Regions from separate parts of the Kitasatospora sp. NPDC056446 genome, predicted to be linked through region 2. Evidence: riboswitches for the same ligand, from Rfam matches in the RefSeq annotation. Region 2 holds a riboswitch; each other region holds the start of a gene.
The links. Region 2 has a riboswitch for thiamine pyrophosphate ahead of ACFQ6N_RS14940 (purine-cytosine permease family protein). Riboswitches for the same ligand answer to the same signal wherever they lie in the genome.

Region 1 (3,591 bases), on a different contig from region 2:
GAGACGGCGACCGTCGCCCGCGGCACCGTGGTGTACGTCCCGGCGGGCACCCCGCACCGGTTCCACCACGTCACGGAGGAGCTGCGGGTCCTGGTCGTGTTCTCCCCGCCGGAGGACTGAGCAGCTCGGGGCCGGTCGCCCCGTGACCGGACTCCGTGGCCGTGCTCCGTGAGCGGGCTCCGTGAGCGGGCTCCGTGACCGGGCTCCGTGACCGTGCTCCCGGACCGGAATCCGGGCCGGGAACCCCGGCCGTCTAGGGTCGTCCGCATGACCCTTCGCATGCCCCGCAGCCTCACCGAAGAACTCTGGGCGGCCATCGAGCCGGTCTACGCCGAGATCCTCGCCCACCCCTTCCTCGCCGGCCTCACCGACGGCACCCTGCCGCGCCAGGCCTTCCGCCACTTCGTCGTCCAGGACTCGCACTACCTGCGCGACTACGCCCGCGCCCTCGCCGTCTGCGCCGCCAAGGCGCCCGGCGAGGAGGACGTCCGGGCGTTCGCCGACGACGCGGTCGGCGCGCTGGCCGCCGAGCAGGGCATGCACGCGGAGTTCCTGACCGCCTTCGGCGGCACCGCCGCCGAGGCCGCCGCCGAACCGGTGCTGCCCACCACCCGGGCCTACACCAGCTACCTGCTGGCCACCGTCTACGGCGGCTCCTTCGCCGAGGCCGTCGGCGCGGTACTGCCCTGCTACTGGATCTACGCCCGGGTCGGCGGGGAACTGCTCGCCCAGGGCTCCCCGGACCCGCTGTACGCCAAGTGGATCGCCACCTACGGCGACGAGGCCTTCCAGTCCGTGGTCCGCCGGGTGCTGGCCCTCACCGACCGGATCGGCGAGGAGCTCTCCCCGGCCGAACGCCGCAAGGTCGTCGATCACTTCGTGACCACCTCGCGCTATGAGTGGATGTTCTGGGACGCCGCGTGGCGCGGTGAGCGCTGGCCGGTCTGACCCGCCGCGGACCCGCCGCCGACCTGCTGCGGAGCCTCCGGCCGACCGTTCGGCGGGGGTCTCCTGGGGGGTGACCCCGTAGAACCGCAGGGGGTGTTCCCGGGGGTCGGGGTCGGGGTGATCTCGGGGTTCTCTCCGGGCCGTTGGGCCTCGTTCCGGCACTCGGGCCACCGTACGATCGAAGTACCGAAAGCAAGCGGGATGCGGCACCGGACGGCGGCCGACCCAAGGGGAGAAGAGGTACGGACATGGCTGAGCTCTGGAAGTCGCTGCCCTCGTGGGTGCGCAACATCGTCATCCCGGTGCTGGTCCTGGTACTGGCCTGGAACATCGTCGCCTTCGTGTTCGGCGTGGTCGGGGCGCTGCTCGGCATCGTGATCAAGCTGCTGGTCGTCGTCGGCATCGCGGCGGCCGTGGTCATCCTGGTGAAGAAGGCCGCCAAGGGCTGACCCCCTCCCCGAACCGCCGCCCTGAGGCCCGGTCCCCCACGCGGGGAGCCGGGCCTCGGCCGTTCCCGGGAAGCCCCGCGCGTGCGCCCCCCGCCGCGCCCGCCGCCGGGCCCGCGCCCCGGGCCCGCGCCGGACCCGCTCTGGACCTGCGGCGATCGGCTCGCTACGGTGTTGGGCGTCATGTGCAGGCAACACCGCCTGCGACGCGGGAGCTCGGAGCACCGGGCTGAGAGGGCGCTGACCGGACCGTCGACGGACGGACCGACGGCTGCGTCGACCGCAGGAACCTGGACCGGGTAATGCCGGCGTAGGGAGTAGAGGTCAGATGACCACGTTCGAAGCACAGCCGCAGCCTGCCCGGAACGCCCCCAGCAGCGAGCGCACCGGCTACCCCACCCCGGCCTGGAACAAGGCCTACCGCGACGGATCGCGCCCCGACCTGCGCGTCCCGTACCGCGAAGTGCGGCTCACCAACGGCAAGTCCGTCCCGCTGTACGACACCTCCGGCCCGTACACCGACGCGTCCTACGAGCCCGACGTGCGCCGCGGCCTGCCCGCCCTGCGCGACTCCTGGATCCGTCAGCGCGGCGACGTCGAGGAGTACGACGGCCGCGAGGCGCGCCCCGAGGACGACGGGATCAAGCACACCTCGCCGCGCGGCGGGAACCTGCGCAACCTGGACGCCGTCTTCCCCGGCCGCCCGCGCCGTCCGCTGCGCGGCCGCGGCGGTGTCGCCGTCACCCAACTCGCGTACGCCAAGCGGGGCGTGGTGACCCCGGAGATGGAGTTCGTGGCGCTGCGCGAGGGCCTCGCGCCGGAGTTCGTGCGCGCCGAGGTGGCCCGCGGCCGGGCCGTCATCCCGGTCAACGTGAACCACCCCGAGGTCGAGCCGGCCGTCATCGGCACCAACTTCCTGGTGAAGATCAACGCCAACATCGGCAACTCGGCCGTCACCTCCTCGATCGAGGAGGAGGTGGAGAAGATGACCTGGGCCACCCGCTGGGGCGCCGACACCGTCATGGACCTCTCCACCGGCCGCAACATCCACACCACCCGCGAGTGGATCCTGCGCAACTCCCCCGTGCCGATCGGCACCGTGCCGCTCTACCAGGCCCTGGAGAAGGTCGACGGCCGGGCCGAGGACCTGAGCTGGGAGGTCTACCGGGACACCATCGTCGAGCAGTGCGAGCAGGGCGTCGACTACATGACCGTCCACGCCGGCGTGCTGCTGCGCTACGTCCCGCTCACCGCCCGCCGCAAGACCGGCATCGTCTCGCGCGGCGGCTCGATCATGGCCGCCTGGTGCCTGGCGCACCACCAGGAGAACTTCCTCTACACCAACTTCGAGGAACTCTGCGACATCCTCGCCTCCTACGACGTGACCTTCTCCCTCGGTGACGGCCTGCGTCCCGGCTCGATCGCCGACGCCAACGACGAGGCGCAGTTCGCCGAGCTCAAGACCCTCGGCGAACTCGGCCGGATCGCCCGCGAGCGCGACGTCCAGGTGATGATCGAGGGCCCGGGCCACGTCCCGATGAACAAGATCAAGGAGAACATGGATCTCCAGAAGGAGATCTGCGACGAGGCGCCGTTCTACACCCTCGGCCCGCTCACCACCGACGTCGCCCCCGGCTACGACCACATCACCTCGGGCATCGGCGCCGCGATGATCGCCTGGTGGGGCACCGCGATGCTCTGCTACGTCACGCCCAAGGAGCACCTGGGCCTGCCCAACCGCGACGACGTCAAGACCGGCGTGATCACCTACAAGATCGCCGCCCACGCCGCCGACCTCGCCAAGGGCCACCCCGGAGCCCAGGCCTGGGACGACGCCCTCTCCGACGCCCGCTTCGAGTTCCGCTGGGAGGACCAGTTCAACCTGGCCCTCGACCCGGAGACCGCCCGCGACTTCCACGACGAGACCCTCCCCGCCGAACCCGCCAAGACGGCCCACTTCTGCTCCATGTGCGGCCCGAAGTTCTGCTCGATGAAGATCTCCCAGAAGATCCGCGACGAGCACGGCGACGGCTCCAGCGCCGTGGCCACCGAGTTCGACCCGGAGGCCCTGGCCGGCATGCAGGCCATGTCCGAGGAGTTCAAGGCCCACGGCAACAAGGTCTACCTCCCCCTGGCCGACTGACGCCCGGGGACGGGGGGGGGGGCGGGGGGGGGCCGGGGGCGCGGCGGCCCCCCG
Region 2 (9,943 bases):
TCGCGCGGGGCGTCGGCGGCGGCCCGGCGCAGGTTGGCCTGCCCGGCGTGCAGGGTCGGGCCGCAGCGGCGGGCCAGGCCCTCGGTGTAGAGCAGCAGGGTGTCGCCGCGCTCGGCGGTGAACTCCACCCCGGGCGCCTCCCAGCAGGCCAGCATGCCGAGCGGGGCGGAGAGCGAGGTCTCGACGAACTCGGCGCCGTGCCGGCCGACCAGGATCGGCGGGCAGTGCCCGGCGCCGGCCAGGGTGATCCGGCGTTCCCCGGGCTCGATCCAGGCGTAGACGGCGGTGGCGGTCCGGGTCGGCTCGGTGGTCTTGAGCAGCAGCTCCAGGTCGCCGAGGACGGAGACCGGGTCCTCGCCCTCCAGGACGGCGTACGCCCGCAGCGCGGCCCGGATCCGGCCCATCGCGGCGGCCGCGCCGGGGGCGGAGCCGGGGCCCGCGCCGGGGCCGTCGCCGGAGACGGAGCCGACGGTGAGGCCGACGGTGGCGTCCGGCAGCGGGATCGCGTCGTACCAGTCGCTGCCGCAGGAGCGGTCCAGCCCGGCCGGGACGAGCCGGGCGGCCAGCCGCAGTCCGGCGGTCCGGGGGAGGTGGTCGGGCAGCAGGCCGCGGCGCAGTGCCTCGGTGGTGTGCCGGATGCGGTCGGCCTCCAACTGCTTGGCGAGCAGCGGGGCGGCGATCTCGCAGTAGTGGCGTGCCAGTTCGCGCCGGCACTCGGTGGGTTCGGCGGGCTCGTCGTAGAACCAGAGGGCGGCGGCGAGCGGGCCGTCCTCGGCGGTGGCGAGCGGCAGGCCGTAGGCGCCGCCGAGGCCGAGGTGGACGGCGAGTTCGCGCAGCCGGGCGCCGATGGCCGGGTCCTCGGCGAGGTCGCGGGAGTGCACCCGCGCGGGCCGGTCCCGTTCGCGCAGCAGCCGGGCGAGCAGGCTCTGCTCGGTGGGGACGGTCTCCAGGGCGCCCAGGCTGGCGCGGTCGAGGCCGAGGCCGACGGGCTGGCCGGGGCCGCCGCCCGGCATCCGGGTGACCAGGACGCCGCGGCGGGCGCCGAGCAGGGCGGCGCCGGAGTCGAGGACGGCGTCCAGGGTGGCGGTGAGGCCGCGGGCCCGGGCGAGCCGCTCGGTGTGCTCGTGCAGGCTGGTGATATCGGACAGGCGTCCGGCCAAACGGTCCTGCACCGAGGTGGACGGCGCCCCGCGGTCGTCCGCGTGGCCGTCCGGCGCGTCCGCGTGGCCGTCCGGCGTGTCGGCGGGGTGGTCCGGTGTGTCGGCGGGGCCGGGCAGCCCCGGCGGGTCGAGGACGGTGAGCCCGCCTGCGCAGCCGGGTTCGCCCGGTTCGGCGGTCGTCGTCGACGGAAGGGCGGTCGACGGGTGGGACTCGGTCATGCCGCCACTCCTGACGCGGTGCTACGTGCCATGCGAAACCCCCAGATACGGCCAATGTGGAGCGAGCACGGCCAAAGGGCGTGTTTCGCCTCGATTCGCTACTACTCGTCATTGATCGACAGCAATGCCACCACTTCTACACAGGCCATTCGGGGCATGTCCAGATCCAGGACGACGCGGTGGCGGGTTCCACATCCATCGCGACCCGGTCGGGGGGCGTGCGTGGCCGGTGCGTGCGCCGGTCGGGCCGGAGGAATGGAGCGGGCCGCGAGCGGGCAGAACCGAGGGGACGGACCGGGCGGCCGTCCGGATCGTATGCCCGTGCCGCCCGGGAGCCGGGTCGGCCGGAAGTCTCTCACTCGTACGGTGGAACCAAGCGCGCCCGGGCGGCGTCCATCCGGTCGCATACGGGATTCTCGTTCCAAGGGCTGTTCCAGTGCGCGGCCCTTCTCATGTCGTGCTCCACACCGTGCTCCACGTCGTAGCCGCGCCCGTCCGCCTTGCCGCCCGCTCCGCTTCGTCCGGGGCCGTGCCGCGGCGGGCCCGCGCGGAGGATCCCGACGGCTGCCGACGGAGCGGAGCGAACCGAGCGGTCAGGGAAAGGAACGAGCGCCATGCGTGAGAACCCGAAGGACCGGTCGGAAGAGCGTGCCGCCCGGCTCGCCGCGGCCCTGGCGGCCGCCGTCGACCACCGCTGGCCCGTGGTGCCGGCGGCCGTGCTGTGCGGCGGGCGCTGCTCCTGCGGCGACCCGGACTGCACCGTCCCCGCCGCGCACCCGCACGACCCCTCGCTGCTGGCCGCCACCACGGACGCCCGGATGGTGCGCTGGTGGTGGGAGCGGCAGAGCCCGGACGCGGCGGTACTGGCCGCCACCGGCTCCACGGTCTCGGCGGTCAGCCTGCCGGCGGCGGCCGGGGCGCGGGCGCTGGTCTACCTGAGCGCGCTGCGGATGCCGCTCGGCCCGGTGCTGGCGATGCCGGGCCGCTACGCGCTGCTGGTGGCCCCGTACTCGCTGGATGCGCTCGGCGAGATGCTCGCCCAACTCCCCTGGGTGCCGGGGTCGTTGCGCTACCACGGGCCGGGCGGCTTCCTGCCGCTGCCGCCCGGCGGGCCGGCCGGCCGGGTGCGCTGGGTGCTGGCGCCGCGTCCGGGCGCCGGCGGCGGGGTCTGGCTGCCGCAGGTCGGGCCGCTGCTGGGCGAGTTGGTGGAGGCGACGGTCCGGCTGGACAGCGGCCGTTCGGCGTACTGATCCGGCGGAGCGGGGGCCTGGACGGCGACTGTTCGGCGGACCGGGGGCCGCGGGCCGCACGGGGGCTTCGGAGCGGCGGTGCCGGACGCCGGCGCCCGGGCGACGGTGTCCGCGGCGGCGGACCCGGCGGGCCCGTTGACCGGGGCGTTCCGGAAAAACAAAAGATCCGGCCGCTGGCGACGGGGGATGCACCAGCGGCCGGACTCTTTAGACAGTAACAAGGATCCGCGCTCGCGCCAATTTCCAAGACGCCCTCCACGCCCGGAAATTGCGCGTTCGCGGCGACAATGTGACGCGTATCACGCGGATCCTGCGTGCTTTAGTTCAGAGTGACCTGACGGTTCACCAGGTTCGCGCGGGCGCGCCGCTCCTCGGCGGTCAGCGGGGTCTCGTCGGCGAGCACCGCGGCGAGCCGCTCGGCGAACTCGGCGGCCGGCTTCTCGCAGTCGGCGGCGGTCATCGCGAGCGGCAGGTCCCACACCGGGACGGTCAGGCCGTGCGCGCGGAACGAGCCGACCAGGCGGGTGTCCGTGCCGAGCGAGGCCTCGCCGGCGGCGTTCAGCCGGGCCAGCGCGTCCAGCAGCTTCTCCTCGGGCACCGTCATCACCCAGCGCAGGTGGTTCTTGTCCGGGGTGCCGCACCAGTAGGCGGCGTCGACGCTGCCCAGCTTCTCGGTCGGGATGGCCGAGGCGTTGGCGCGCTCCAGGGAGGCGGCGACCTCGCCGGTGGCGGTCTCGGCGTCCTCCAGCCAGAACTCGAAGCCGGTGTGCACGGCGGGCGCGAACCCGGCGGTGGTGTCCAGCAGGTCCTGGAGGCGGCGACCGCCCGGGACGGTCCGGCGGGCCGGCACCGGGCTGCCCGGCTCGGTGGCCAGGGCCAGCTCCAGGGCGTCCGCGAGGTCGCGGCTGAGGTCGCCGGAGGAGGACTGGGTCTGGAGGCCGAGCAGGATCGAGCCGTCCTGGCGGCGCAGGGCCGGCCAGGCCAGCGGCAGCACGGTGGCCAGGGTCACCGACGGGACGTCCCCGGCGATGCCGTCGGCCACCCCGGCGGCCAGCGTCAGCGGCACCGTGGCGGCGGGCACCAGCTCGCGCAGCGCCACCCAGTCGGCCTCGCCCGGCAGGCCCTCGAACGGGCGGTGCACCAGCTCCTGCACCGCGTGCGAGGCCTCGCGGCCGTGACAGGCCTTGTAGCGGCGACCCGAGCCGCAGGGGCAGTCCTCGCGGGCCCCGACCACGGGGACCTCGCCCGTGACGGCGGTGGTGGACTGACGCTGCGGCGCCTTCTTGGCGGCCTTCTTGCCCATGGTGCGGCTCTCCCGGGAACGGTGGTCCTCTGACCCGGGAAGCCTACTGACGTTCCTCCCGCACCCGTGCTACCCCCGGCGCGCGCGAACGCGCCGGGGCGGTCGGGCAGGGGGTGCGGGCCGGTCTACGCGCTCCGGGCGTCGCCTCCGGTGCGCCGGGCGTGCCGGGCCCGGGCGGGGAGCGCGGCCCAGACCGTCACCTCGCCGGGCGCGTCGCGCACGCCCCAGTCACCGGCCAGCTGGTCGACGATGCTCAGGCCGCGGCCGCCGCGCGAGGTCAGCGAGGGACTGGCGGGCAGCGGCCGGGTGGCCGCACCGCCGTCGGTGACCTCCAGGGTGAGCACGCCGTCGGCGTGCAGCTGCCAGCGGACCAGCACTCCGCCGTCCGGCTCGCCCGGACCGCCGTCCTGCTCCCGGCCGTCCTGCTCCCGGGCACCCGGCGCGGCGTGCGCCCCGGACGGGACGCCGACCAGCACCTGCCCGAGCACCTCCGCCCGGGCGCTGCGTCCGAGTGCCCGCAGCGGGCCGAGCGGACGGGCGTAACGACAGGCGTTGCTCAACAGTTCGGAGAGGATCAGTACGGCATCATCGATGACCGGTTCCGGTATCTGCCGGTCACCCAGATCTCGACGCAGTCGGCGCCGCGCGACCCCGACACTCGATGGGCCGTGCGGCACCGCCATGGTCGATGAAGTCGGCACTTCACGCGCCACCATCAACGCCACCCCCGGACCTCCTTCAGCGATTGCCGAGGGAGAGATGCCCCTTGGTAATGCGTCGGAAACGAGCACCGGACGATCCCGCGAGCCCATTTCGAGCGCCGCGACCCAGGGTGGACACGAGGTCATTCCGTGCTCACCCTCCGTCGTCCGGGGGCAAGAATTCCGGCAATATCGCACGGAGAAGGTTTGAGTGCCGACCAGAGCGATCAGTCCGCACCGGCACGGCCTCCGGCCGCGGCCCGGTCAGCGTCCGAGCCGCGCCAGCACCTCGGCGGGCCGGTTGGTGATGATCGCGGACACCCCGAGCTCCAGGCAGAGCTCGACGTCGGCCGGCTCGTCCACCGTCCACACGTGCACCTTGTGCCCCAGCTCGCGCAGCCGGGTCACCAGCTGCGGACGGGCCCGCACCAGCTCGATGCCCGGACCGGCGATCCGCGCCCCGCCCGGCAGCGGCGAGCCCTCGCGCAGCCGGCCGAGCAGCGGCAGCGCGCGCTCGAACAGGAACACCCGCCGGAAGTCCGGCGCGGCGGCGGCCACCCGGTTCAGCGCGATCGAGGAGAAGCTCATGATCCGGGCGGACGGGCGGTCGCCCTCCCGGACCGTGCCGATCTTGTACCGCTCCAGCGTCCGCAGCAGCTCGGCCTCCACCCGGCCGCGGAAGCGCACCGGGTGCTTGGTCTCGATCGCCAGGTCCACCGGGCGGCCGCAGTCCACCACCAGCTCCAGCAGGCGCTCCAGCCGCAGCACCCCGCGCAGCTCGGGATCGGTGCTGGGACGGCCGGTCTTCCAGGCGCCGAAGTCGTACGCCTCCAGCTCGGCGAGCGTCATCGCCGAGACGGTGCCGCGGCCGTTGGAGACCCGGCCGATCCGACGGTCGTGCACGCACACCAGCCGGTTGTCGGCCGTCAGCCGGACGTCGCACTCCACCGCGTCGGCGCCCTCGTCGAGCGCGCGCCGGTAGGCCGCGAGGGTGTGCTCGGGCAGGGCGTGGGAGGAGCCGCGGTGGGCGATCACCTGGACGGGCGGTGCGGTGCGCGCCGTCGCCGAGGACGGGTCTGTGCTGGTCACAGGCCCAACGATAGGCGGCGCAGGTGAAGCGGAGACGAAGACGGCCCCAACCTGTGGGGCCGTCTTCGTCTCGCGGGACCGCGGCGGGACCGCCGTCAGCGCGCGGCGCGGCGGCCGAACGCGGAGAGCGCCCAGGTGGCCAGCGCGGGCACCAGGAAGGCGAACAGCGAGGCGGAGGTCCACTCCTGCGGGGTGAAGTGCAGCGCCCGCTGGGCGGAGGTCCAGAAGTCCGTCCACCAGCCGGCCACCGCGGTCGGCGCGATGAACTGGTAGACCGCGAAGCCCAGCAGCCACGGCAGCAGCATCGTCCAGCGGGACGGCGCCTCCTCCGAGAGGTTCCAGCCGTACCGGCCGGCGCCGAAGAAGAAGTCCACCGCCAGCACCGCCAGCAGCGGCACGAACACCGAGCCGATCAGGCCGAGGAAGTTGGTGTAGGTGTCGGTGAACCGGTCGATCTGCAGCGCCAGCACGGTGGTCAGCACGCCGATCACGCCGGTCAGCACCCGGCGGTCCGCCTTCGGCAGCAGGTTCTGCACCGACATCGCGGTCGAGTACACGTTGGCGAAGGACTGGTCCGTCTCGCGCAGCACCAGGACCAGCAGGAACAGCCAGCCCGCCCAGACGCCGAGGAAGGAGTCGAAGATCCGGTTCGGGTCGCCGTCGGACTGGAGCAGCGCCATCAGGCCGAGCGCGTAGCACCAGACCTGGGCGATCGTGTAGCCCGAGAAGCTGCCCCAGAACGCCGAGCGCGGGGTGCGCGAGTGCCGGGTGTAGTCGGCGGCCAGCGGGACGAAGGAGATCGACACCGCGATCATCGCGTCGGTCGCGCCCAGGAAGCCGTGCCAGTTGCCGGCGCCCGGGTCCGGCACGCCCTGGCGGCCCAGCTGGACGGTGAAGTACACCATCGCGACGGCGACCGCCCCGGCCACGAAGCGGCGCAGCACCGCGATCGAGCCCAGCGGCCAGATCGTCAGCGCGGTGGTCAGCGCGCCCGCGAGCAGGACGAACAGCCAGCGGTAGCCGCTGGTGTGGGCCACGGTCTGGGCGCCCGCCGAGATCGTCAGCAGCTCGAACACGCCCCAGCCGACGCACTGCACGATGTTCAGCACGGTCGGCAGGTACGACAGCCGGGTGCCGAACAGGCCGCGCAGGTTGGCCATCGCGGGGGCGCCGGTCCGGGCGCCGATCAGCGCGGCCACGCCCAGCATCGCGGTGCCGACCGCCGTACCGACCACGATCGCGGTCACCGCGGCGGCCAGCGAGAGCTCGCTGCCGGGGGCGCCGAGCACGGTGGCGGCGGTGGAGAAGCCGATCAGACTGACGCCCAGGTTCATCCAGAGCGCGAAGTGGTCCCGGAAGCGCAGCGTGCGCGGCGGCTCGGTGTCGAGGACCAGCGGAGCCTCGACCCTCCCGGCAGGGTCCCGGACGGCCGTCGAGGCCGTGGATTCGGGGAAATCCTTGGACGCGGGCGCGCCCGGAGAAGAGGATGGCGAAGCAGGCGGCATGGCCGATACTCCCTACGCCGGCATTACCCGGACAGGTTCCGGCGGTCTGCGCCCCCTCGACCGTCCGCGTCACTCGTGTGGCGTACGGTCGACATGCGCACTCTCAGCCTGGTCGGTCCAAGCTCCCGCGTGTCAGTTAGGAGCGACAGGCTAACCGGCAGGGGGGCGAACACCCAAGGCCAGTGCGTCCGCGTCCGCATCGCGGGACGCCCGGCGGGGGGAGGGGAGCCCGCGGTCGTCGGCGCCGGCTAAGGATTCTTATGAGTTCTTCAGAGGGGTCCTTACGGTAATCGAATCGACAGTGCGAAAAACTATGGTCCTTGGTTCTGCCAGCTATGGAGGTCGTCCGTGAGCACCGAGCGCGAGGTTGGGCCCGCCGGGCCGCAGGGGGAGCAGCCCGCCGGGCAGGGGGCGGCCGAGTCCGTGTCCGACGCCCCCGCTCAGGGAGGGCACCAGCCGACCATGGCCTTCCGGCGGGTCCCCGAGCCGGAGGCCGCCCCGGCCGGGGGCGTCCCGGCCGAGAACGCCGAGGCCGCCGACGCGGTGCCGGCCGACGGGGGGCACAAGCCCACCGTCGCCTTCACCAAGGTCTCCGCGCCGGAGGCCCCGGCCGCACCCGTGGCGCCGGTCGCGCCGGTCGTCGAGCAGCCCGTCGCCGAGCAGCCGGTCGCCGAGCAGCCCGTCGTCGACCAGGCCACCGGGTACATCGACGCGCCGCCGCCGGTCCTGCCGCCCGCCCCGGCCGCTCCGGCCGCCGCGCCCGCGGCCCCCGCACTGCCGCCGGCCGCCAACCCGTACGCCACCCCGTCGCACGGCGTCCCCGCCGCCGGCGTGCACGAGGCCTACGACGCCTACGGCGCCGCCCCGGTCACCCCCGGTGCCCCGGCCGCGCCCGCCGCGCACGGCCACCACCCGTTCGGCGCCGGCCAGCCGGTCGGCGGCTGGGGCCCGACCCACGACGCCGGCTCCGGCGCGGGCTACCCCGGCGGCCCGGGGGGCCCGCTCGGCTACCCGGCCGAGTACCCCGGCGGCCCGCAGGGCGGCGGCCCCGGCAAGAAGAAGCGCGGCGGCCTGGTCGCCCTGATCGCGGCCGTCGCCCTGGTCGCCGGCGTGGCGGGCGGCGCGCTCGGCGTGAGCGTCGCCGACCGCAACAACAGCGTCAACTCCGCGGACGACCACCGCAGCACCACCGTCCAGGCCAGTGACACCCAGAAGAACGAGCCCGCCCCCGGTTCGATCGCCGCCATCGCGCAGAAGGCGCTGCCCAGCGTCGTCACCATCAAGGCGCAGGGCAACGGCGAGTCCGGCACCGGCACCGGCTTCGTCTTCGACACCGAGGGCCACATCCTCACCAACAACCACGTGGTCGCGCCGACCCTCAACGGCGGCAAACTGACCGTCAAGTTCGCCGACGGCACCTCCTACAACGCCTCGGTGCTCGGCCACGCCGAGGGCTACGACGTCGCCGTGGTCAAGATCGACAACCCGCCGAAGAGCAAGCTGACCCCGCTGCCGCTGGCCGACTCCGACAAGGTCAACGTCGGCGACGCCACCGTCGCGATCGGCGCGCCGTACGGCCTGGAGTCCACCGTCACCAGCGGCATCATCAGCGCCAAGGACCGCCCGGTCGCCTCCGGCGACGACACCGGCTCGCAGGCCTCCTACATGAACGCCCTGCAGACCGACGCCTCGATCAACCCCGGCAACTCCGGCGGCCCGCTGCTCGACTCCGGCGGCGCGGTGGTCGGCATCAACTCGGCGATCCAGTCCAACGCCTCCGCCAACGGCCGGGCCGGCAGCATCGGCCTGGGCTTCGCCATCCCGATCAACCAGGCCAAGTGGGTCGCGGACACCCTGATCAAGACCGGCAAGCCGGTCTACGCCAAGCTCGACGTGCTGCGCAACGACGACTACAAGGGCGACGGCGCGCAGATCCAGACCAAGGACGTCCAGGGCCAGCCGGCCGTCACCCCCGGCGGCGCCGCCGACAAGGCCGGCCTCAAGCCGGGCGACGTCATCACCAAGCTCGGCGGCGCGCCGATCGAGAACGGCCCCGCCCTGGTCAGCCGGATCTGGACGCACAAGCCCGGCGAGACCGTCGACGTCGAGTACACCCGCAACGGACAGCCGGGCACCACCAAGGTCACCCTCGGCCAGCGGGACGGCGACCAGTGACCCTCGGGTGCGCGAAACCATGTGCACCGAACCCCGCCGGACCCGTTAGGCTGACCTCCGCCTGGAGAGCTGCCCGAGCGGCCTAAGGGAACAGTCTTGAAAACTGTCGTGGCGTGACCCGTCACCGTGGGTTCGAATCCCACGCTCTCCGCTGGTAGGAGAACCACCTGCTCAGGGCGGGTGCCGACATCGAGTCGGCGCCCGCCTTCTGCGTTGCCGCCCCGGGCCGGCGGTGGGCCGGGGTTGACCCTGACACGGTGGGAGGCTGTGCAGTGGGGGCACCATGTTGAACATCGGAGACTTCGCCAGCCACGGCCGGGTGTCGGTACGGATGCTGCGCCACTACGACGCGCTCGGCCTGCTGCGGCCCGCCCGGGTGGACCCGGCCAGCGGGTACCGCTCGTACGAGGCGGCCCAACTCGCCCGGCTCAACCGGGTGATCGCGCTCAAGGACCTCGGCTTCACGCTGCAGCAGGTGCGGGCCGTCCTGGACGAGGAGGTCGGCGCGGCCGAACTGCGCGGGATGCTGCGGCTGCGGCGG
Region 3 (9,943 bases), on a different contig from region 2:
GTGCTCGGCAACGAGTGGACCGGCGTGTCGGCCGCCGCCGTGCTCGACCTGGTGCCCCCGGCCCCCGGCGTCACCCATGTGATGGTCTGGGCCGAGTACGGCTACAGCGCCAACCTCCGACTGGCCGACTTCGCCGACCCGCGCACCCTGCTCGCCACCCACCGCAACGGCGAGGCGCTGACCGCCGAGCACGGCTTCCCGGTCCGGCTGGTCGTGCCGCAGCTGTACGCCTGGAAGGGCCCCAAATGGGTCCGCGCGGTCGAGTACATGCGGGCCGACCGGCGCGGCTTCTGGGAGGAGCGCGGCTACCACAACCTCGCCGACCCCTGGCGCGAACAGCGCTACTCCTACCAGGAGGAACCGGGCGACGGGCCGCTGCGGTAGAGCCCGCCCGCCCCGCCCCGCCCCGCCCCGCCCGGGCCGGTCGGTCCTAGAAGAGCGAGAACCTGACCGTCACGGCGCTGCGCTGCGGCCGCCGCTCGCCCGCCGCCGGGGACTGGCCGGACACCTTGACCGCGCCGAACACGTCCCAGCCGGTGGTCTGCATCGTGAAGCCCGCCGCCTGGAGCGCCTTCTGCGCTTCGTCCTTGGTCAGCCCGGTGACGTCCGGCACCGGCACCATGCCCTTGCTGACCACCAGCGACACCGCGGAGTTCTCCTGCAGCTGCTGCCCGGCCGCCGGTGAGCTGCTGATCACCGAGCCCTGCGGCACCACGTCGTCGTACGTCTCGGTGACGCCGCCCTTGGTCAGCTGGGCGCCGGCCAGGGCCGCGGCGGCGTCGGCGGCGGTCCTGCCGGTGAGGTCCGGGACGGCGATCCGCTTGGGGCCCTTGGAGACGGTGACGGTGATGCTGTCGCTGCGGCGGGTGCGCGCGCCCACCCCGGGGTCGGTGGAGACCACCTGCCCGGACGGTACGGACTCGCTGAACGCGTCGACGAACTTCCCGTGCAGGCCCTCCTTGTCCAGGATCCGCTGGGCCTCGGCCCGGTCCTTGCCGAGCACCCCGGGCACCGAGCCGTACAGCCCCTCGGACAGGCCGTAGGTCGCGCCGCCGACCGCCAGCAGCAGCGCGGTCAGCGCGGCGGCCCAGATCAGCGCCCTGCGGGGGATCCGGCGCAGCGGGCCGGGCCGGCGCTCGCGCACCGGGGCCGGCTCGTCGTACGGGCGCGGCTCGGTGAGCAGCTGGTCCAGCAGCTCCGGCGGCACGTCCAGCACGCTGGTGGGCTCCGGCTCCCGGGCGTCGGCGGGCCGCGGCAGCGACCGGATCACCGAGGTCGGCTCGCTGGTCGGGTAGCGCGGGCTGGGCCGGGTGGAGGCCGGCGGCTCGGCGTCCAGCTCGGCCGGGGTGAGGGTGCGGCGGACCCGCTGGAGGACGGCGAGCAGCTCGACCGCGTCGTACGGACGGGCGTCGGCGGCCCGGGCGCAGGCGTCGGCCACTATGGCGTCCAGCTCGGGGCCGACGGCGGGGGCGGTCAGCGAGGGGGCGGGGACGTTCTCGTGCAGGTGCTTGTACATGACCTGGACGGGGTTGTCGCCGGTGTGCGGGCGGCGCCCGGTGAGCATCTCGTACAGCAGGATGCCGGCCGCGTAGACGTCGACCCGCTGGTCGGTGGGGGCGTCCGGGAGGATCTGCTCGGGGGCCAGGTAGGAGACGGTGCCCATGACCGTGCCGCCGGTGGCGGTGCTGGTCGAGGTCGGCGCGCCGTCGGCGGTGCCGAGCACCCGGACCAGGCCGAAGTCGGCGACCTTGACCAGGCCGTCCTCGGTGATCAGCACGTTCTCCGGCTTGACGTCGCGGTGCACCAGCCCGGCCCGGTGGGCGGCGCCGAGGGCGGCGAGCACCGGCTCCAGGACGTCCAGCGCGGCCCGGACGGACAGCGCGCCGCGGTCGCGCAGCAGGTCGCGCAGGGTGCGGCCGGGCACGTACTCCATGGCGAGGAAGACGTTCCCGCCGTCCGCGCCCTGGTCGAAGACGTTGACCACGTTGGGGTGGGCCAGCTTGGCGACGGCCTTGGCCTCGCGGATGAATCGGGCGGTGAAGCCCTCGTCGCCGGCCAGCGCGGGGTGCATCACCTTGAGGGCGACCACCCGGTCCAGCCGGGTGTCGGTGCCCTTGTAGACGGTGGACATCCCGCCGGTGGCGATGCGCTGCTCGACCCGGTACCGGTTGTCGAGCAGGGCGCCGATCAGGGGGTCGTGCAGTGCCATGTCCACCCGGGCGAGTCTAGTGCCGGGCCGTGCGGCCGGACCCGGACGGCCCCGGGCCGGGCCCGGCTGTGCCCGGCTTGTGACACGCCGGGCACGGCCGGGCCGCGGAGGGCGGGCGTCAGAACGCGGGCCGCTCCCGGGTGTCCAGGTCGGCCCGGCCGGCCATCGCGGAGGAGGCCTCGGCGTGGAACCGGCGCGGGATGCGGCCGGCCCGGTGGGCGAGCCGGCCGGCCTCGGTGGCGTGCCGCATCGCCTCGGCCATCAGCACCGGGTCCTGAGCCCGGGTCACCGCGGAGGCGAGCATCACCGCGGAGCAGCCGAGCTCCATCGCCAGCGCGACGTCGGAGGCGGTGCCGGCGCCCGCGTCCAGGACCACCGGGACGCCCGCGCCCTCCACGATCAGCTGGAAGTTGTGCGGGTTGCGGATGCCCAGGCCGGAGCCGATCGGCGAGCCCAGCGGCATGATCGCGGCGCAGCCGACGTCCTCCAGTTTGCGGGCCAGCACCGGGTCGTCGTTGGTGTACGGCAGTACCGTGAAGCCGTCGTCGACCAGGGTCTCGGCGGCGTCCAGCAGCTCGATCGGGTCCGGCAGGAGGGTGCGCTCGTCGGCGATCACCTCCAGCTTCACCCAGTCGGTGCCGAGCGCCTCCCGGGCCAGGCGGGCGGTGAGCACGGCCTCGCCGGCGGTGAAGCAGCCGGCCGTGTTGGGCAGGACGCGGATGCCGTTGCGGGTCAGCACGTCCAGGACGGAGCCCTGGGTGCCGGCGTCGACCCGGCGCATCGCGACCGTGGTCAGCTCGGTGCCGGAGGCGAGCAGCGCGCGCTCCAGGACCTCCAGGCTCGGCGCGCCGCCGGTGCCCATGATCAGCCGGGAGGAGAAGGTCGTCCCGGCGATGGTCAGCAGGTCGTCGGCCATCTCAGCCTCCCTGTACGGCGGTGAGGATCTCGACCCGGTCGCCGCCGGCCAGCGGTGTCGCGGACCACGAACTGCGGGGCACCACGGCCTCGTTGAGGGCGGCGGCGACGCCGGTGTTGGCCCGGCTCACGGTCGCCACCAGCTCGGCGAGGGTGGTCGCGGCGGGCAGCGTGCGGGGTTCGCCGTTGACGGTCAGCGCGATCCCGGCCGGTGCGGCGGGCGCGGCCCCGGTCTGTGCGGCGGGTGCGGTCTCGGCGGGTGTGGGCTCGGTCGGTGCGGTCTCGGTCATGCCAGGGCCTTCGTGGTGGAGCGGGCGGAGTCGGGGGAGAACCGGGTAGGGCTGAACGGCTGCGCCAGTTCCGGGAGTTCGCCGGTGGCGAGGTACTCGGAGACCAGGTCGGCGGTGACCGGGGTGAGCAGCACGCCGTTGCGGTAGTGGCCGGTGGCGGCGACCAGTCCGGGCAGTGCGGTCGGGCCGAGCAGCGGGGCGTTGTCGGGCGAGCCGGGGCGCAGGCCGGCCGAGGTCTCCAGCAGCGGGAGCTCGGTGATGCCCGGGACCAACTCATGGGCGTCGCGCAGGAGTTCGTAGACCCCGCCGGCGGTGACCGTGGTGTCGTAGCCCTGCTCCTCGGTGGTCGCGCCGATCACCAGCTCACCGTTCTCCCGGGGCACCAGGTAGAGGTGCCCGCCGCGCACGACGGCGCGGACGTTGCGGGAGAGGAACGGCCGGTAGGCATCGGGGACGCGCAGCCGCAGCACCTGCCCCTTGACCGGGCGGACCGCGGGCAGCACGCCCTCGGGCAGGCCCGGCAGCCGGTGGCTGTGCGGGCCGGCGGCGAGGACCACCTGGTCGGCGCCGACGGACTCCCCGGTGCTCAGCCGGGCGCCGACCGCGCGGCCGCCCTCGACCAGCAGCTCCACCGCCCCGGCCCGGCGGACGGTGACGCCCGCGCGCTCGCCGGCCGGCAGCAGCGCGGTCAGCAGCCGCCGCGGGTCCACCTGGTGGTCGTCCGCGACGTGCAGTCCGCCGCGGACGCCGGGGGCCAGCATCGGCTCCAGCTTGCGGGCCTCCCGGCCGGTCAGCCAGGTCGAGTCCAGGCCCAGCCGCAGGTGGAAGGCGTGCAGTTCGCGCAGTTCCGCGCGGTCGTCGGAGTCCAGGGCGACGGCGATCGTGCCGCAGGCGCGGTAGCCGGTGTCCAGTCCGCCGCTCGCCTCGGCCAGCTCGGCGGCGAAGTCCGCGTACCGCCGGTTGGAGGCCACGCCGAGGCGCAGCAGCGGCTCCTCGCCGTACTGGAGCTCGGTGACCGGGGCGAGCATCCCGGCCGCGACCCGGCCCGCCCCGTCGCCGGGGGAGGGGTCGACCACGACGGTCCGCAGCCCGCGCTGCGCCGTCCGCCAGGCGACGGCGAGGCCGATGATGCCCCCGCCGATCACCAGGACGTCGGCACGGGCGTCTGGTAGCAAGCGTGTCAAAGCCGCTCTTCTCCCTTCGCCGGTATGACCCGGATCAGGTTCGGACGGTCGCAGGCCGTGCCAGCCCGCCTCTCAGCCCGGTCCGCCGGGCTCCCGTGATGGTGCCCCCACCATAACGCCGTGGCCCGGCGGGGCCGAAGGGCCGTACGAAGGGTGGACGGGGCAGGGCCGGGGGCGCGGCGGGGCAGGGGCGGCGCCCGCTGCGGGCGGGGCGGCGGAGGAGGGCGGTACGAGGGGTGGACGGCCCCCGGGCGGCCCGGCGGCGCTGAGTACAGTGACGGGCGTGGCAGAGCTGAACGCAACGGATCAGGTGGTCGTCGTCGGAGCCGGGCTGGCCGGGGCGCAGTGCGCCCTGAAGCTGCGGCAGGGCGGCTGGCGGGGGCGGATCGTGCTGGTCGGCGAGGAGCCGCACGCGCCGTACGACCGCCCGCCGCTCTCCAAGGACGTCCTGCTCGGCAAGAGCGACAGCACCACCCTGGACATCGACTACGGGCACCTCGGCATCGAGGTCCGCACCGGCTGCCGCGCGACCGGCCTCACCCCCGGCGTGCTGCACACCGACGGCGGGGACCTCCCGTACGGCTCGCTGGTGATCGCCACCGGTGCCGTCCCGCGCGCCCTGCCCGGCGCCGAGCGGGCCCACCTGCTGCACACCCTGGACGACGCGCTGGCGCTGCGCGCCCTGCTGCGCCCGGGCCTGCGGCTGGTGCTGGTCGGCGCGGGCTGGATCGGCGCCGAGGTGTCCACCGCGGCCCGCGAGGCGGGCTGCGAGGTGACCGTGGTCGAGGCGGGCCCGGCGCCGCTGCCCGGCGCGCTGCCGACCGCGATCGGCTCGGCGATGGCCGCCTGGTACGCCGAGGCGGGTGTCGACCTGCGCTGCGGGGTCGGGGTGGCCGCCGTGGAGCCCGGCGCGGTGCTGCTGGCGGACGGCTCGCACCTGCCCGCCGACGAGGTGGTGGTCGGCATCGGGGCCCGGCCCGCGACCGGCTGGCTGGCCGGCTCCGGCGTCGAGCTGGACGGGACCGGCGCCGTCGTGGTGGACGCGCACCTGCGCACCGGCCTGCCCGGGGTGTTCGCGGCCGGCGACTGCGTCGGCTACCCCTCGGCCCGCTCCGGCGCCCGGCTGGCCGTCCAGCACTGGGATCACGCGCTGCAGTCCGGCGAGGCGGCGGCCGCCGCCGTCCTCGGCGCGGACGCCCCCGCGTACGACCCGGTGCCGTACTTCTGGTCCGAGCAGTTCGGGCGGATGGTCCAGTACGCCGGCCGGCACGCCGAGGGCGACGAACCGCTGTGGCGCGGCGGCCCGCAGGACGCCTCCTGGACGGTGCTGTGGCTGCGCGACGGGGTGCCGAGCGCGCTGCTGACCGTGGACCGGCCGCGCGACCTCACCCAGGGGCGGAAGCTGATCGGGAGTGGTACGGCGCTGGACCCGGCCCGGGCGGCGGACCCCTCGGTGCCGCTGAAGTCGGCGGTCGCGGGGTAGGTCTGGTGCGCGGCGGGCCGCGGAGGTGGCAGTCTGGTGGGGTGAGCGAGATCGAAAGCAAGATTGAAGCCCTGGTCACCGAGTGGATGTACCTCCCCGACATCTCGGAGCAGTGGGGGGTGCGGGTCACCGAGGTGCGTGACCTGGTCAAGAGCGGCGGCCTGATCGCCGTCCGTCGGGGCCCGAACAAGTCGCTGCAGGTCCCTGCGGCATTCATCGACGGTCCGGGCCTGGTCAAGCACCTGTCCGGCACCCTGACCGTGCTGCGCGACTGCGGGTACAACGACGCGGAGATCCTGGAGTGGCTCTTCACCGAGGACCCGTCGCTGCCCGGCAGCCCGATCCAGGCGCTGCAGGAGAACCGGGGCACCGAGGTCAAGCGCCGCGCCCAGGCGATGCTGATCTGATGGCGGCGGACACGCTGCGCGCCCGCCTGGCGGACGCGTGCCTCTACCTGTGCACGGACGCCCGTCGGGAGCAGGGCGACCTCGCCGAGTTCCTCGACGAGGCGCTGGCGGGCGGGGTGGACATCGTCCAGCTGCGTGACAAGGGCCTGGAGGCCAAGCAGGAGCTGGCGGCCCTGGAGGTCTTCGCGGACGCCTGCCGCCGCCACGGCAAGCTGCTGGCCGTCAACGACCGTGCCGACGTCGCCCACGCGGCCCGGCCGGACGTGCTGCACCTCGGCCAGGACGACCTGCCGGTGCCGGCCGCCCGGGCGATCCTCGGCGAGGACGTCCTGATCGGCCGGTCCTGCCACGCCGAGTCCGAGGTGGACGCGGCGCTCGCCGAGCCCGGGGTGGACTACTTCTGCACCGGCCCGGTCTGGCCGACCCCGACCAAGCCGGGCCGCCCGGCGCCGGGCCTGGGCCTGGTCTCGTACGCGGCGAAGCAGGCCACCGACCGGCCGTGGTTCGCCATCGGCGGGATCGACCTCGGCAACCTGGACGAGGTGCTGGCCGCCGGCGCCCGCCGGATCGTCGTGGTCCGGGCCCTCACCGCCGCGGCGGACCCGCGGGCCGCCGCCGCCGAGCTGTCCCGCCGGGTGCGCGCGGCGCTCTGACCTCCCCAGGGGCGGCCCCGGAGGCCGCCCTCAGGGACACCCCGGGCCCCGCCCGCGAGCACTGCCCACGAGGCCGTCGCCGTCCCTCAGTACTTGCGGACGGTGGCGGCCTCGGCCAGTGCCAGCAGCACCCCACGGGCCTGCCCGTCCGCGAGCGGCGCCGCCTCCAGCGCGGCCAGGGACTGCCGCATCAGCTCCTCGATCCGGTGCTCGACCAGCTCGGGCGCGCCGCTGCGGGCGACCAGCCCGCGCAGCCCTTCGACCTCCTCGGGCGCCAGGTCCGGCGCGCCGAGCCGCCGGTCCAGGTGCCGGGCGTCGGCGGCGGGCAGGCCGCGCATCGCGTGCGCGACCAGCAGGGTGCGCTTGCCCTCGCGCAGGTCGTCCCCGGCCGGCTTGCCGGTGACGGCAGGGTCCCCGAAGACGCCCAGCAGGTCGTCCCGCAGCTGGAAGGCCTCGCCCAGCGGCAGCCCGAACGCCCCGAGTGCCCGGACCAGCTCCGGCCCGGCCCCGGCCAGCAGCGCGCCGACCTGGAGCGGCCGCTCGATCGTGTACTTGGCGGACTTGTAGTGCAGCACGGTCTGCGCGCGGTCCAGCGCGCCCTCGTCCGCGGAGTCGCCGGCCACCGGCTCCAGCACGTCCAGGTACTGGCCGAGCATGACCTCGGTGCGCATCAGGTCGAACGCGGGCTTGGCGGCCAGGACGGCGGCGGGCTCCAGGCCCGAGCGCAGGAACAGCTCGTCGCACCAGATCAGCAGCAGGTCGCCGAGCAGCACCGCGGCCGAGGCGCCGTACTGCTCGCGGTCGCCGCGCCAGCCGCTGTCGCGGTGCAGGGCCTCGAAGCGGCGGTGGATCGAGGGCAGGCCGCGGCGGGTGTCGCTGCGGTCCATCAGGTCGTCGTGCACCAGGGCGCTCGCCTGGAGCAGCTCCAGGGCGGCGGCCGCGTTGGCGATCCCCTCGCCGTCGGCCGGCCCGCCGGCGGCGCGCCAGCCCCAGTAGCAGAAGGCCGGGCGCAGCCGCTTGCCGCCGTCCAGCAGGAAGTCGCGCAGGGCGTCGGCGGCCGGGACCAGCTGGGGCGAGATCGCGCCGAGCAGTGCGCACTGGCCGTCCATGAACGCGGCGAGCGCGGTGTTGACGCGTGTGCGGACGTCCTCCACGTCAATGGGGTTGGCAGGCCGGGTGCTGGACGAGGTCACGATGGGGCTCCGCTGGTTGTCTGGGGTGCAGCAAGCGTAGCGGGGCGACTGGGAACGGGCGTGCGATCGGGCCCCGGCGGCACACCGCCCCGGGGCGGTGCCGGGCGGTCGTCGCACGATCGGTGCGGTGTTTTCGCCGGTCGCCCGGGCGGAGCGGGGCGAAGCGGAATGCCGTCCACCGCTTGTCTCAATCCGTGGAACACGGTTGTCCGGCCGCCACGAAGGCCCGATAGCCTGCCAGCATGGCACTCGGTATCGCATCAACGCGAACGGATCGCGCACTGACGGTCCGCGAACTCCTGGCGGCCGGCAAGCGCTCCTTCTCCTTCGAGTTCATGCCGCCGCGCACCGAGGCCGGCGAGCAGAAGCTCTGGGACGCCATCCGCCGCCTCGAACCGCTCGACCCGAACTTCGTCTGCATGACCTACGGCGCCGGCGGCTCCTCGCGTGAGCGCACCGTCAACATGGTCGGCCGGATCGCCACCGAGACCACGTTGACCCCGGTCGCCCATCTGACCGCCGTCGACCACTCGATCGCGGAACTGCGCAACATCATCGGCCAGTACGCCGACCAGGGCGTGCGCAACGTCCTCGCGGTCCGGGGCGACCCGCCCGGCGACCCGCTGGGCGAGTGGGTCAGCCACCCCGAGGGCGTCACCTACGCCTACGAGCTGGTGGAACTGATCAAGGGCATCGGCGACTTCTGCGTCGGCGTCGCGGCCTCGCCCAACATGCACCCGCGCTCGACCGACTGGGACGAGGACATCCGGCACTTCGTGGCGAAGATCCGCTCCGGGGCCGACTACGCGATCACCCAGATGTTCTTCGAGGTGGACGACTACCTGCGGCTGCGTGACCGGGTGACGGCCGCCGGCTGCGAGACGCCGATCATCCCGGAGATCATGCCGGTGACCAACGCCAAGCAGTTGGAGCGCTTCCCGCAGCTCAGCGGCTCGGCCTTCCCCGCAGACCTGGAGGCCCGCCTGCGGGGGGCCATCGACGACCCGGCCGCGCTGCGGGCCATCGGCATGGAGCACGCCACGGCGATGGCCGAGCGCCTCCTCGCCGAGGGCGCGCCCGGTCTGCACTTCATCACGCTGAACCACTCGACGGCGACGCTGGAGATCTACCAGAACCTGGGACTGCACCAGCGCTGAGGCGGGACCGACCGCCGTACCGACGGCGGCAGTTCACCGGCCCGCCACCGTAGCCGCGGTGGCGGGCCCGGTCGTGTGCGGCCGGTGCCGGGGCGGCGGGAACGCGATGCGGTACCCCGGCCGTTGAACCGGTACAGTCGCCGCACACGCGCGGCGTGGACGCGCGGGTACGCGACTGGAGGTAGCGGGCGGATGGGCATCGGATACCTGCTGCTGTACGCCGCGTTGGCGGTGGTGGCACTCTGGCTGGTCGCCGAGGTGCTGCTGCAGAACCGGGCGCCGCTGCACTGGCGGGCCCTGGCCCTGGTCGGCTTCCTGGGCGTGGCCGTCGGGATGGGCCTCCAGTCGGTCGTGGTGATCGGGGCCGGCGCGGTGCTGTTCGCGGCCGGCCAGACCTTCGTCACCCTCTCGGTCAAGCGCGGCTACCGCGGCGGCTGGTCGCTGCGCAACGC

Region 1: linked by a shared signal. The riboswitch ahead of thiC (phosphomethylpyrimidine synthase ThiC) and the one ahead of ACFQ6N_RS14940 (purine-cytosine permease family protein) in region 2 are both predicted to bind thiamine pyrophosphate.
Region 3: linked by a shared signal. The riboswitch ahead of thiO (glycine oxidase ThiO) and the one ahead of ACFQ6N_RS14940 (purine-cytosine permease family protein) in region 2 are both predicted to bind thiamine pyrophosphate.

The regions. Positions count from the first base shown of each region.
Region 1 covers NZ_JBHTRF010000055.1:53,934-57,524, forward strand. The annotation lists gene ACFQ6N_RS28435 (cupin domain-containing protein) at 1-120, shown strand, start outside; gene tenA (thiaminase II) at 268-948, shown strand; gene ACFQ6N_RS28445 (DUF5326 family protein) at 1,197-1,397, shown strand; TPP riboswitch at 1,593-1,728, shown strand; gene thiC (phosphomethylpyrimidine synthase ThiC) at 1,723-3,537, shown strand.
Region 2 covers NZ_JBHTRF010000020.1:703-10,645, reverse strand. The annotation lists gene ACFQ6N_RS14965 (PP2C family protein-serine/threonine phosphatase) at 1-1,379, opposite strand, end outside; gene ACFQ6N_RS14960 (bifunctional DNA primase/polymerase) at 1,994-2,629, shown strand; gene ACFQ6N_RS14955 (DUF5926 family protein) at 2,949-3,932, opposite strand; gene ACFQ6N_RS14950 (ATP-binding protein) at 4,058-4,492, opposite strand; gene ACFQ6N_RS14945 (glycerophosphodiester phosphodiesterase) at 4,898-5,722, opposite strand; gene ACFQ6N_RS14940 (purine-cytosine permease family protein) at 5,818-7,227, opposite strand; TPP riboswitch at 7,220-7,366, opposite strand; gene ACFQ6N_RS14935 (S1C family serine protease) at 7,576-9,402, shown strand; tRNA gene ACFQ6N_RS14930 (tRNA-Ser) at 9,466-9,553, shown strand; gene ACFQ6N_RS14925 (MerR family transcriptional regulator) at 9,686-9,943, shown strand, end outside.
Region 3 covers NZ_JBHTRF010000040.1:64,693-74,635, forward strand. The annotation lists gene ACFQ6N_RS24235 (sulfite oxidase-like oxidoreductase) at 1-384, shown strand, start outside; gene pknB (Stk1 family PASTA domain-containing Ser/Thr kinase) at 431-2,209, opposite strand; gene ACFQ6N_RS24245 (thiazole synthase) at 2,328-3,125, opposite strand; gene thiS (sulfur carrier protein ThiS) at 3,127-3,414, opposite strand; gene thiO (glycine oxidase ThiO) at 3,411-4,598, opposite strand; TPP riboswitch at 4,593-4,705, opposite strand; gene ACFQ6N_RS24260 (NAD(P)/FAD-dependent oxidoreductase) at 4,873-6,081, shown strand; gene ACFQ6N_RS24265 (Rv2175c family DNA-binding protein) at 6,123-6,488, shown strand; gene thiE (thiamine phosphate synthase) at 6,488-7,141, shown strand; gene ACFQ6N_RS24275 (polyprenyl synthetase family protein) at 7,228-8,334, opposite strand; gene metF (methylenetetrahydrofolate reductase [NAD(P)H]) at 8,577-9,491, shown strand; gene ACFQ6N_RS24285 (hypothetical protein) at 9,684-9,943, shown strand, end outside.